Regions from separate parts of the Streptomyces sp. NPDC002004 genome, predicted to be linked through region 3. Evidence: riboswitches for the same ligand, from Rfam matches in the RefSeq annotation. Region 3 holds a riboswitch; each other region holds the start of a gene.

Region 1 (3,251 bases), on a different contig from region 3:
GTCTGGTTGGCCGTGCGGTTGGCGGCGTCCTTGAACGTCATCCAGCCGTTGCCGGTCTGCGCGAGGGTGCGCATCATGCGGCCGTACAGGTCCCGGGCGGGGATCGTCTTCTTCGCCAGGCCCGCCGCTTCGGCCTTGCGGTACGCGGCGTCGAACTCGTCGCCCCACAGGTCGACCAGCTCGGGCACGTCGGCCGGCGAGAACAGCGACCAGTCCTGGTCGGCCGCCACCCGGCGCATGAACTCGTCGGGGATCCAGTGCGCGAGGTTGAGGTTGTGCGTACGACGGGCGTCCTCGCCCGTGTTGTCGCGCAGCTCCAGGAACTCCTCGATGTCGGAGTGCCAGGTCTCCAGGTAGACCGCGGCGGCGCCCTTGCGGCGTCCGCCCTGGTTCACGGCGGCGACCGAGGCGTCGAGGGTCTTCAGGAACGGCACGATGCCGTTGGAGTGTCCGTTCGTGCCGCGGATGAGGGAGCCGCGGGAACGGATGCGCGAGTACGACAGGCCGATGCCGCCGGCGTGCTTCGACAGCCGCGCCACCTGGTGGTAGCGGTCGTAGATGGAGTCCAGCTCGTCCAGCGGCGAGTCCAGCAGATAGCAGGACGACATCTGCGGGTGGCGCGTACCGGAGTTGAAGAGCGTGGGCGAGGAGGGGAGGTAGTCCAGACGGCTCATCAGGCCGTACAGGGCGGCGACCTCGTCCACCGAACGGGTGCTGTCGTCCTCGGCGAGCCCGGCCGCCACGCGCAGCATGAAGTGCTGCGGCGTCTCGACGACGCGCCGTGTGATGGGGTGCCGCAGCAGGTAACGGCTGTGCAGGGTGCGCAGGCCGAAGTAGCCGAAGCGGTCGTCCCCCGCGGTGTCCACGAGCGCGTCCAGGCGCGCCGCGTGCATCGTGACGAAGTCGGCGGTGCGGTCCGCGATCAGGCCCTCGCGGTGGCCGACGGCGACCGAGTCGGAGAACGAACGCACGCCCTGCGAGGCCGCCTCGGCGGCGATGCTGATGGTCAGCAGCCGGGCCGCGAGCCGCGAGTAAGCCGGGTCCTCGGAGATGAGCCCCGCGGCCGCCTCGGTCGCCAGCTCGCGCAGCTCCGTCTCGTCGGCGGCGGCGGAACGGCCGCGCAGCGCGGCGGCGGCCACCCGGCCGGGGTCGGCGTCGGGGAGGTCGGCGGTGAGGTCGGTCAGGGTCCGCAGCAGCGCGGTCCCGGGTCCGTCGGCCTGGGGCTGGACGGCTTCCGCCTGGGCATGACTCGCTGAAGCCGGATCGGCAGGCGCGATGGTCACGTGAGCTCTCCCTCGCTGGGCTCATGGGCCTCGGGAGGGCAGCGGGGCACACCGGCGCACACGCGGGAGCGGTACGGGCACGCGTCCACCGGCCCACTCCACGGAGCCCGGACGTCAACGGCACCCGGAACGGACGGACCGGGTGCGCCGTCGGCAGGTCCTCGGACTGCACGGACACGCGCGTGCGCGCCCGCTCACCGTTGCGGGACAGTTCCGGATTGGCACCGGATTCCCCTGCAGCGACAGCGAGCAAGAGCATACATCTTGTGCCGGGTTGCCAGAGCACCCCTACATGTTGTGTCGTGAGGGTGGCTCTGGGTATGGGGGTGCCCCCTGCTCGAGCGCAGCCGGGAGCTTGGGGGAGGAGCCGAAAGCTCCCGGGAGTGTTCGCGCCGCTACAGCGCCAACTCGTAGACGAGCAGGTCGATGTCGTCGATGTGCGGGATCGGGTTCCAGTCGCGCTCCGGGGCGCGGGTGAAGCCGAGGCGTTCGTAGAGCCGGTGGGCCGCGTGCATGGCGCGCTGCGTGGAGAGCACCACGCGGGTGCGGCCGGCCGCCCGGGCCCGGTCCACGCACGCGCGCACCAGCGCCTCTCCGGCGCCCGCACCGCGGGCCTCCCGCGCCACCGCGAGCATCCGGATCTCGCTCTCGCCCTCGCGCGCCAGATCGGCCATCGGACTTGCCGGCGACGGGACGAAGGTCACCCCGCCCAGGACCCGGCCGAGGCCGTCCACGGCGGCCAGCACCTCGGCGTGCTCGGCCCGCCCCGCGACATCGCGCAGGTTCACCAGGTACCCGTCGCTCTCCCCGAAGGAGAGCAGCCCGTCGCCGAGGTAGGCCTGCGCGGTGATCTCGCCGAGTGCGGCGAACTCCTCTGCTTCCGCTTGTCTGATGACGATGTCCATGCGGGCAGTGTGCACGACGGACAGGGCAGCGGGCCGCCGGAAGTCCGGCGGCCCGCTGCCCTGGACGGGGTGGAGGTCAGTGGCCCGCGGCGGCCGGCATCTCCTGCTGTACGCCCGCGTCGCCCGCGTCCGCCGTGTAGTCGTCGGGGGACGTCTCGTCGACGCCCTCAGGGGCCTTCACGGCCTTCAGGACGAGGGTGAGGACGACGGCCACCGCGACGTTCAGCACGAAGGCCGTGAGACCGATGTAGCCGATCTCGCCGATGCCCGGGATCTCCTTCGCGCTGCCGCCGAAGTGCTTCTGCGTCGGCGAGGCGACGCCGTACGCGGCGAACGTCCCGTACACCATGCCGACCGCCCAGCCGGCGAGCAGCGCCCAGCGGTGGAACCACCGCGTGAACAGGCCGCCGACCAGCGCCGGGAAGGTCTGCAGGATCCAGATGCCGCCCAGCAGCTGGAAGTTGATGGCCACGGTCTTGTCCATGGTCAGGACGAAGACCAGCGCACCCACCTTCACCAGCAGCGACACGAGCTTGGAGACCTTGGTCTCCTGTTCCGCCGTCGCGTCCGGCTTGATGAAGTCCTTGTAGATGTTGCGCGTGAACAGGTTCGCCGCTGCGATGGACATGATGGCCGCGGGGACCAGTGCGCCGATGCCGATCGCGGCGAAGGCGACGCCCGCGAACCAGTCGGGGAACATGTCCTCGAACAGCTGCGGGATGGCGAGCTGGCCGTTGGTGACCTTGACGCCCGCCGCGATCGCCATGAAGCCGAGCAGCGCGAGCAGGCCCAGCATGAGCGAGTACAGCGGCAGGATCGTGGTGTTGCGGCGGATCACCTCACGGCTGCGCGAGGACAGCGTCGCCGTGATCGAGTGCGGGTACATGAACAGCGCCAGCGCCGAACCCAGGGCGAGCGTCGCGTACGTCCACTGCCCGGCCTCGGGCGGCGCGAGCGCCCCGCGCGGCTTGCCGGTCGCGGGGTTGGTCTGGGCGAAGGCGTGACCGGCCTTGGCGAAGATGTCGTCGAAGCCGCCCAGCTTGATCGGGATGTAGATGATCGC
Region 2 (3,251 bases), on a different contig from region 3:
TTGCCCAGGATCACGGCGGCGACCGCGAGGAGCACGCTGAGCAGCATCATCAGGAAGTACAGGGTGGTCCGCTTGCCGATGGTGCCGGGGTCGCCGACCGACGGCGGGTTGGCGGGGTACTTCAGGAACGGCACGACGTACACGGCGAGCAGTGCACAGCCGGACAGCAGCAGCGCGGTGGCCCGCGGTGAGAAGCGCCCGACACGGCCGAGCGCGAAACAGTAGGCGAGCGCGGCGATGCCGCCGAAGGCCACCCCGTAGACCAGGACGCCGGTGGCAAGGCCGGCGGTGGACTGCAGGGTGCGGGAGACGAGTTCGACCTCGTGCTCGTGCGCCGGGGCGTGGGCCTCTTCGAAGCCGATGGCGCTGTCGACGTTCGGTTCACCCAGGAAGTAGGCGACCAGGAGGGCGAGCACGCCGGCACCCAGGCCGGCGAGCATGCCCCGAACGAGCAGGTTTCTGACCGTTGCGGAGTTCATGGGTGTGCGGCTTCCCTACGTCAGTGGCAGGGGAAGCCGAGCAGGTGGCGGGCGTCGTGCACCCACTCGTGGACGTCCGCGCCGTTGAACACGGAGGTGGCGCCCTGCTCGGCGCCGACGAAGTACAGCAGGACCATCATCAGGATGCCGAAGAACGCCGCCCAGGGGGCGATCGCGCCGATCGGCAGCTTGGCGGGAAGAACGGGGGTGGTGGCAGTCGGCTGGGCGACGTGCTGCGCCATGGCAGGGCCTCCTCTGGGAGTTCGCGTCCCATCTCGGTGGTGCACAGAACGAGCGGGCAGCGGGTCTGACTCACGAGGCGCCCCGCCCGTCCGGGCGGTCCGTCTCGTTCACAGTGGCGCGACCGTGCCGGATTCCCACCGGCTTCCGCCATACCCCTCGTCGATATCGCACAGACCGTACCGCGTGTAGGCGACCCGGCCAAGACCGCACCATCTGGCGTGATCTTCATCTCCCGGGGGGGCGGTCCGGCCGTTGTGCCGTGCGGGGCCACCGCGCGGGGCGGCCGTGCTTCCCGCCGCTGCGGAAGCCGCCTGGGCCGGGGACCCGTCACGGGTGGCGCGGCACGCCGGGGGCGCTCGAGCCGTTCGCGGACGCGGCAGCCCATGCCCCGCGACCCACATGGCGGAATGCTCGCCCCGCAAGGCTGCACGGCCCCTAGGCTGGCCCGTGCAGCTGGTTCGCCCCGTCAGCCGGACGGGAGCGTCGCAAGAGGGAACCCGGTGGAAATCCGGGACTGCCCCGCAGCGGTGAGCGGGAACGACCGCCGTCATACGCACTGGGCCCCGCCGGGCCTGGGAAGCGACGGCCAGTAGGTGTCCTCCCCCATGAGGACGTGCCCGCGAGTCCGAAGACCTGCCCGCTGCCCGCGTACGGAAGGTCGTGCGCGGACATCCCGGTGACCTCGAGGGCAGGTCGGTGGCACCCCGGACCAGTCGTCCGGGGAGTACCTACCGGGCGGACGACGGTGCCGCGGCGCACGCAGTCGTACCGTCCGGTCGTCACCCCTTCGCGCTCTCGTCCCGTCGCCGGGATCTCAGGGATTCATCTCGCGAAGGAGATCTCCGTGACAACAGAACCGGCAGCCCGGGCCACCGTGTACGGCTACCCCCGCCAGGGGCGCAACCGGGAACTGAAGAAGTCGATCGAGGACTACTGGAAGGGCCGCGTCACCGCCGACGGCCTGCGGGCCACCGCCGCCGGACTGCGGCGGACCACCTGGCGGGAGCTGGCCGACGCCGGCGTCCACGAGGTGCCGACCGGCGACTTCTCGTACTACGACCATGTGCTGGACACCACCGTGATGGTCGGTGCGATCCCCGCACGCCACCGGGCCGTGGTCGACGCCGACCCGCTGTCCGGCTACTTCGCCATGGCGCGCGGCACCCAGGACGCGGCACCGCTGGAAATGACCAAGTGGTTCGACACCAACTACCACTATCTGGTGCCGGAGTTGGGTCCGAACACAGTCTTCGCGGCCGACTCGGCCAAGCAGGTCGCGGAGCTGAAGGAGGCCATCGGGCTCGGCCTCACCGCCCGACCGGTCCTCGTCGGGCCCGTCACCTACCTTCTGCTCGCCAAGCCCGCACCCGGTGTGGCCGCCGGCTTCGAGCCGCTGACCCTGCTCGACCGGCTGCTGCCGGTGTACGCCGAGGTGCTAGCGGACCTGCGTGCGGCGGGCGCCGAGTGGGTGCAGCTCGACGAACCGGCCCTCGTCGAGGACCGTACGCCCGCGGAGCTGAAGGCCGCCGAGCGCGCCTACCAGGCACTCGGCGCGCTCACGGACCGGCCGAAGCTGCTCGTCGCCTCCTACTTCGACCGGCTCGGCGAGGCCCTGCCCGTCCTGGCCAAGGCCCCGGTGGACGGGCTCGCCCTGGACTTCACGGAGGCCGCGTCCGCCAACCTCGACGCGCTCGCCGCCGTGGGCGGACTGCCCGGCAAGCGTTTGGTCGCCGGCGTCGTGAGCGGACGGAACATCTGGGTGGCCGACCTGGAGGCGTCGCTCGCCGCGCTCGGCACGCTGCTCGGCCTCGCCGACCGGGTCGACGTGGCCGCGTCCTGCTCGCTGCTCCACGTCCCGCTCGACGCGGCCGCGGAACGGCACATCGAACCGCAGGTCCTGCGCTGGCTCGCCTTCGCCCGCCAGAAGACCGCCGAGATCGTCACCCTCGCCAGGGGCCTCGCCCACGGCGCCGGAGCGATCGCCGCCGAACTCGCGGCCAACCGCGCCGATCTGGCGTCCCGTGCCGGGTCGCCCATCACCCGGGACCCCGCCGTGCGGGCCCGTACCGCCAGCGTCACCGAAGTCGACGCACACCGGTCCCAGCCGTATGCCGAAAGGGCCGTCGCCCAGCGCGCCCGCCTCGGGCTGCCGCTGCTGCCGACCACCACGATCGGCTCCTTCCCGCAGAGGGACGAACTGCGCACCGCGCGGGCGGACCTGCGTGCGGGCCGCATCGACCCGGCCGGCTACGAGGACCGCATCAAGGACGAGATCCGGGAGGTGGTCTCCTTCCAGGAGAAGACCGGGCTCGACGTCCTGGTGCACGGCGAGCCCGAACGCAACGACATGGTCCAGTACTTCGCCGAGCAGCTCACCGGCTACCTCGCCACCCGGCACGGCTGGGTCCAGTCCTACGGCACCCGCTACGTCCGTCCGCCGATCCTGGCCGGCGACATCTCGCGGCCGGAACCGATGACGGTGCGCTGGACGACGTACGCCCAGTCCCTCACCGGCCGCCCGGTCAAGGG
Region 3 (3,251 bases):
GCGACGAGCTCCTGGTCCGCGCGGTCCAGCAGCGCGGTCGTACCGAAGAACGACGCGAACACCCCGCCGCGGTCGATGTCGCCCACGACGAGCACGGGCAGCCGCGCGGCCCGCGCGATGCCCATGTTCACGATGTCCGTCCGCCGCAGATTGATCTCGGCCGGACTGCCCGCCCCCTCGCAGATCACGGCGTCATGGCTGCCCCGCAATTGCTCCAGGCACTCCAGGACGGTCCCGAGCAGCGCCTCCTGCCGCCCGCCGTGGTAACCGCGTGCGCTCAACTCGCCCACCGGCCTGCCCATGAGCACCACCTGGCTGCTCCGGTCGCTCCCCGGCTTGAGCAGCACCGGGTTCATCAGCGCACTGGGCTCCACCCGGGCGGCCTGCGCCTGCATGGCCTGTGCCCGTCCGATCTCGGCACCCTCGCGGGTCACGAAGGAGTTGAGGGACATGTTCTGCCCCTTGAAGGGGGCGACCTTGACCCCCTGTCGGACGAGCCACCGGCAGATCCCGGCGGTCACGACGCTCTTGCCCGCGTCCGACGTGGTGCCCGCGACCAACAGTCCGCCACCGCTCATGACGTCCCCCTCCACAGCCGACGACGGCCGGCACCCACGGCGATGCCCGCCCCGAGGGCGAGCCAGCTCACCCGACGCGACAGCCGCACCGCCCGTTCCACGTCGGCCACGCCGACGGTCCGTCCGGCGCCGTTGAGCACGGGCCGGTGTTCCACCCGCCCCCCGTAGGACAGCGTTCCGCCGAGCCGTACGCCGAGTGCCCCGGCGAACGACGCCTCCACGGGGCCCGCGTTGGGACTCGGATGCCGGTCCGCGTCGGCACGCCACGCCCGCAGGGCGCCCCGTGGGTCGTCGCCCGCGATGGCGGCCAGCGCCGCGGTGAGCCGGGCCCCCGGCCATCCGGCGAGGTCGTCCAGCCGCGCCGAGGCCCAGCCGAACCGCCGGTACCTCGGCGACTTGTGCCCCACCATCGCGTCCAGCGTGTTGACGGCCCGGAACCCGACCAGCCCCGGAACACCGCCCAGGGCGCCCCAGACCAGCGCCCCCACGACCGCGTCGGAGGTGTTCTCGGCGACGGACTCGACCACGGCCCGGGCGATTCCCGGGCCGTCCAGCGCCTGAGGGTCCCGTCCGCACAGATGGGGCAGCCGCTCCCGCGCCCCCTCGACGTCCCCGGCCTCCAGCGCGGCGCCGACGGCCCGCGCCTCCCGGCCCAGTGACGTACCGCCGACGACGGCCCAGGTCGCTGCCGCGGTCAGTGCGACGGAGGCGGTACCGGAGGTGCGGACGGAACGCGCGGCAAGCGCTGCGAGTCCGGTGGCGCCACCCGCGCACACCAGGGTGTGCAGCGCTCCCCACCCGCGGTGGTCGCGCCACAGCACGCGTTCCACGGCGCTCGCCGCACGTCCGAATCCGGCGACCGGATGCCCGCGGCGGGGATCGCCGAACAGGAGGTCACCGAGGAGGCCGGCGGTGGCGCCGTACGCGAAGACACGTTCGCCACGCATCGGTTCAGGCCGCCGTTACGCCTCTGGAAACCCTCGTACGCGTCGTGTGCACAGAATCGGGTGACGGGCAGCCCGGCATCGCTGTATGTCCTCACTCAGGGTCCGCGCCCTGGTTCGACGGAAACGACGACGAGAGTCTCCTGGCTCCCGGATCCGCAGCTCCCCCGGTCTTCCAACCCCATGGTGCGGGCCGTGACTTCCGGTGTGGGGGAGTGCTCCCCGGTGACAGTGGCGGGACCGCGCCGGATTCGCACCGGCTTCCTCTCCTGCCGCCGTACATGGCCCGGGCAGTCCACCACGCCCCGAGAACACCCGTCAACTTGCCGCTGACCTGCGACGGGGGAGTGTGCGCAGGCACACATGCGCCCTGTGCGCGGGGGCACACGACAGCGCACGTGGGCGCACACGACAGCGCGCGCGGGGCGGGGACGACCGAGCGTCCCGCACCCCACGCGCGCGTGGTGCTGCTGTTGTCCTGCCGTGGCCCGGGTCAGGCGACGATCAGGAAGATCCCGTAGCCGACGGCCGCCGCGCACGCCGCGAAGCAGACGTACGCACCGGTGACCGCGAGGGCCGCGGAGCCGCCGCCCTGTGTTGCCGAGGTCTCCCGCTTGGAGAGTCCGACGACGCCGAGGGTGAACAGGCCGACGAGGCCGACCGTGACCATGAGGCTCACTCCGAAGACGGAGCCGAGAGCTGCCCAGTCGATGTTCATGCCGTTCTTTCCTTACACCCTGGCCGGGCGGCCGGCGGAGTCGGCGGCCGAGCCGGCCGCGACGGTGGTCTTCAGATCGTCGCTCTCGCCGTCGGTCTGCGTGCCGTCGCCCTGTGCGGGAACGGCGGCCACGGTGCCCGCCGGGGGCGGCGTGACGGCGGCGATCGCGGTCGTCACGGCTCCGGCCGGCTCGGCCTCGACGTCGTTGACGTTGTCACGGGTGACCGGCTTGCGGCGGGACAGCGTCCAGATGACGCCCGCGCCGGCCACGAGCAGCACACCGGTGGTGACGATGCCCCAGGTGCCCTGCTTGCTCAGGAACTCGGCGCTCGCACCGACCAGACCGGCGGCGGGCAGCGTCAGGCCCCAGGCGATGAGCATCCGGGTCGCCGTGGACCAGCGGACCACGCTGCCCTTGCGGCCCACGCCCGCGCCCATGACGGCGCCGGAGCAGACCTGGGTGGTGGAGAGGGAGAAGCCGATGTGGGACGAGGCCAGGATCGCGGTCGCGGCGCTGGTCTGCGCGGCGAAACCCTGCTGCGGCGCGAGGTCGGTGATGCCCTTGCCCATGGTGCGGATGATGCGCCAGCCGCCCAGGTAGGTGCCGAGCGCGATGGCGAGGCCGGCGGAGGTGATGACCCAGACCGGCGGGTTGGCGCCGGGGTGCAGCACGCCACCGGTGACCAGGGCCAGCGTGATGATGCCCATGGTCTTCTGCGCGTCGTTCGTGCCGTGGGCCAGCGAGACCAGGCCCGCGGAGGCGATCTGCCCGGCGCGGTAGCCCTTGGCGGTCGTCTTCTCGTCGGCCTTGCTGCCGATGCGGTACGACAGGCGGGTCGCCAGCATGGCGGCGAGTCCGGCCACGACCGGGGCGCAGACGGCGGGGATCAGCACCTTGGTGATGACGGTCGAGCCGTCCACCGAGGACCAGCCCGCGGACATGACCGCGGCACCGATCAGCCCGCCGAAGAGGGCGTGCGAGGAGCTGGAGGGCAGACCCAGGAGCCAGGT

Evidence for each region. Region 3 has a riboswitch for cobalamin ahead of ACWCP6_RS23195 (cobalamin biosynthesis protein). Riboswitches for the same ligand answer to the same signal wherever they lie in the genome.
Region 1: another riboswitch for cobalamin. It lies ahead of ACWCP6_RS13290 (ribonucleoside-diphosphate reductase subunit alpha); the one in region 3 lies ahead of ACWCP6_RS23195 (cobalamin biosynthesis protein).
Region 2: another riboswitch for cobalamin. It lies ahead of metE (5-methyltetrahydropteroyltriglutamate--homocysteine S-methyltransferase); the one in region 3 lies ahead of ACWCP6_RS23195 (cobalamin biosynthesis protein).

Annotation. Positions count from the first base shown of each region.
Region 1 covers NZ_JBSFDP010000006.1:263,447-266,697, reverse strand. Annotated here, with positions in the region: gene ACWCP6_RS13290 (ribonucleoside-diphosphate reductase subunit alpha) at 1-1,283, opposite strand, end outside; cobalamin riboswitch at 1,419-1,542, opposite strand; gene ACWCP6_RS13285 (GNAT family N-acetyltransferase) at 1,679-2,188, opposite strand; gene mctP (monocarboxylate uptake permease MctP) at 2,265-3,251, opposite strand, start outside.
Region 2 covers NZ_JBSFDP010000026.1:87,043-90,293, reverse strand. Annotated here, with positions in the region: gene ACWCP6_RS28325 (CbtA family protein) at 1-479, opposite strand, end outside; gene ACWCP6_RS28320 (CbtB domain-containing protein) at 500-721, opposite strand; cobalamin riboswitch at 1,160-1,377, shown strand; gene metE (5-methyltetrahydropteroyltriglutamate--homocysteine S-methyltransferase) at 1,567-3,251, shown strand, end outside.
Region 3 covers NZ_JBSFDP010000016.1:65,789-69,039, reverse strand. Annotated here, with positions in the region: gene ACWCP6_RS23200 (cobyric acid synthase) at 1-578, opposite strand, end outside; gene ACWCP6_RS23195 (cobalamin biosynthesis protein) at 575-1,525, opposite strand; cobalamin riboswitch at 1,659-1,789, opposite strand; gene ACWCP6_RS23190 (hypothetical protein) at 2,016-2,240, opposite strand; gene ACWCP6_RS23185 (anion permease) at 2,253-3,251, opposite strand, start outside.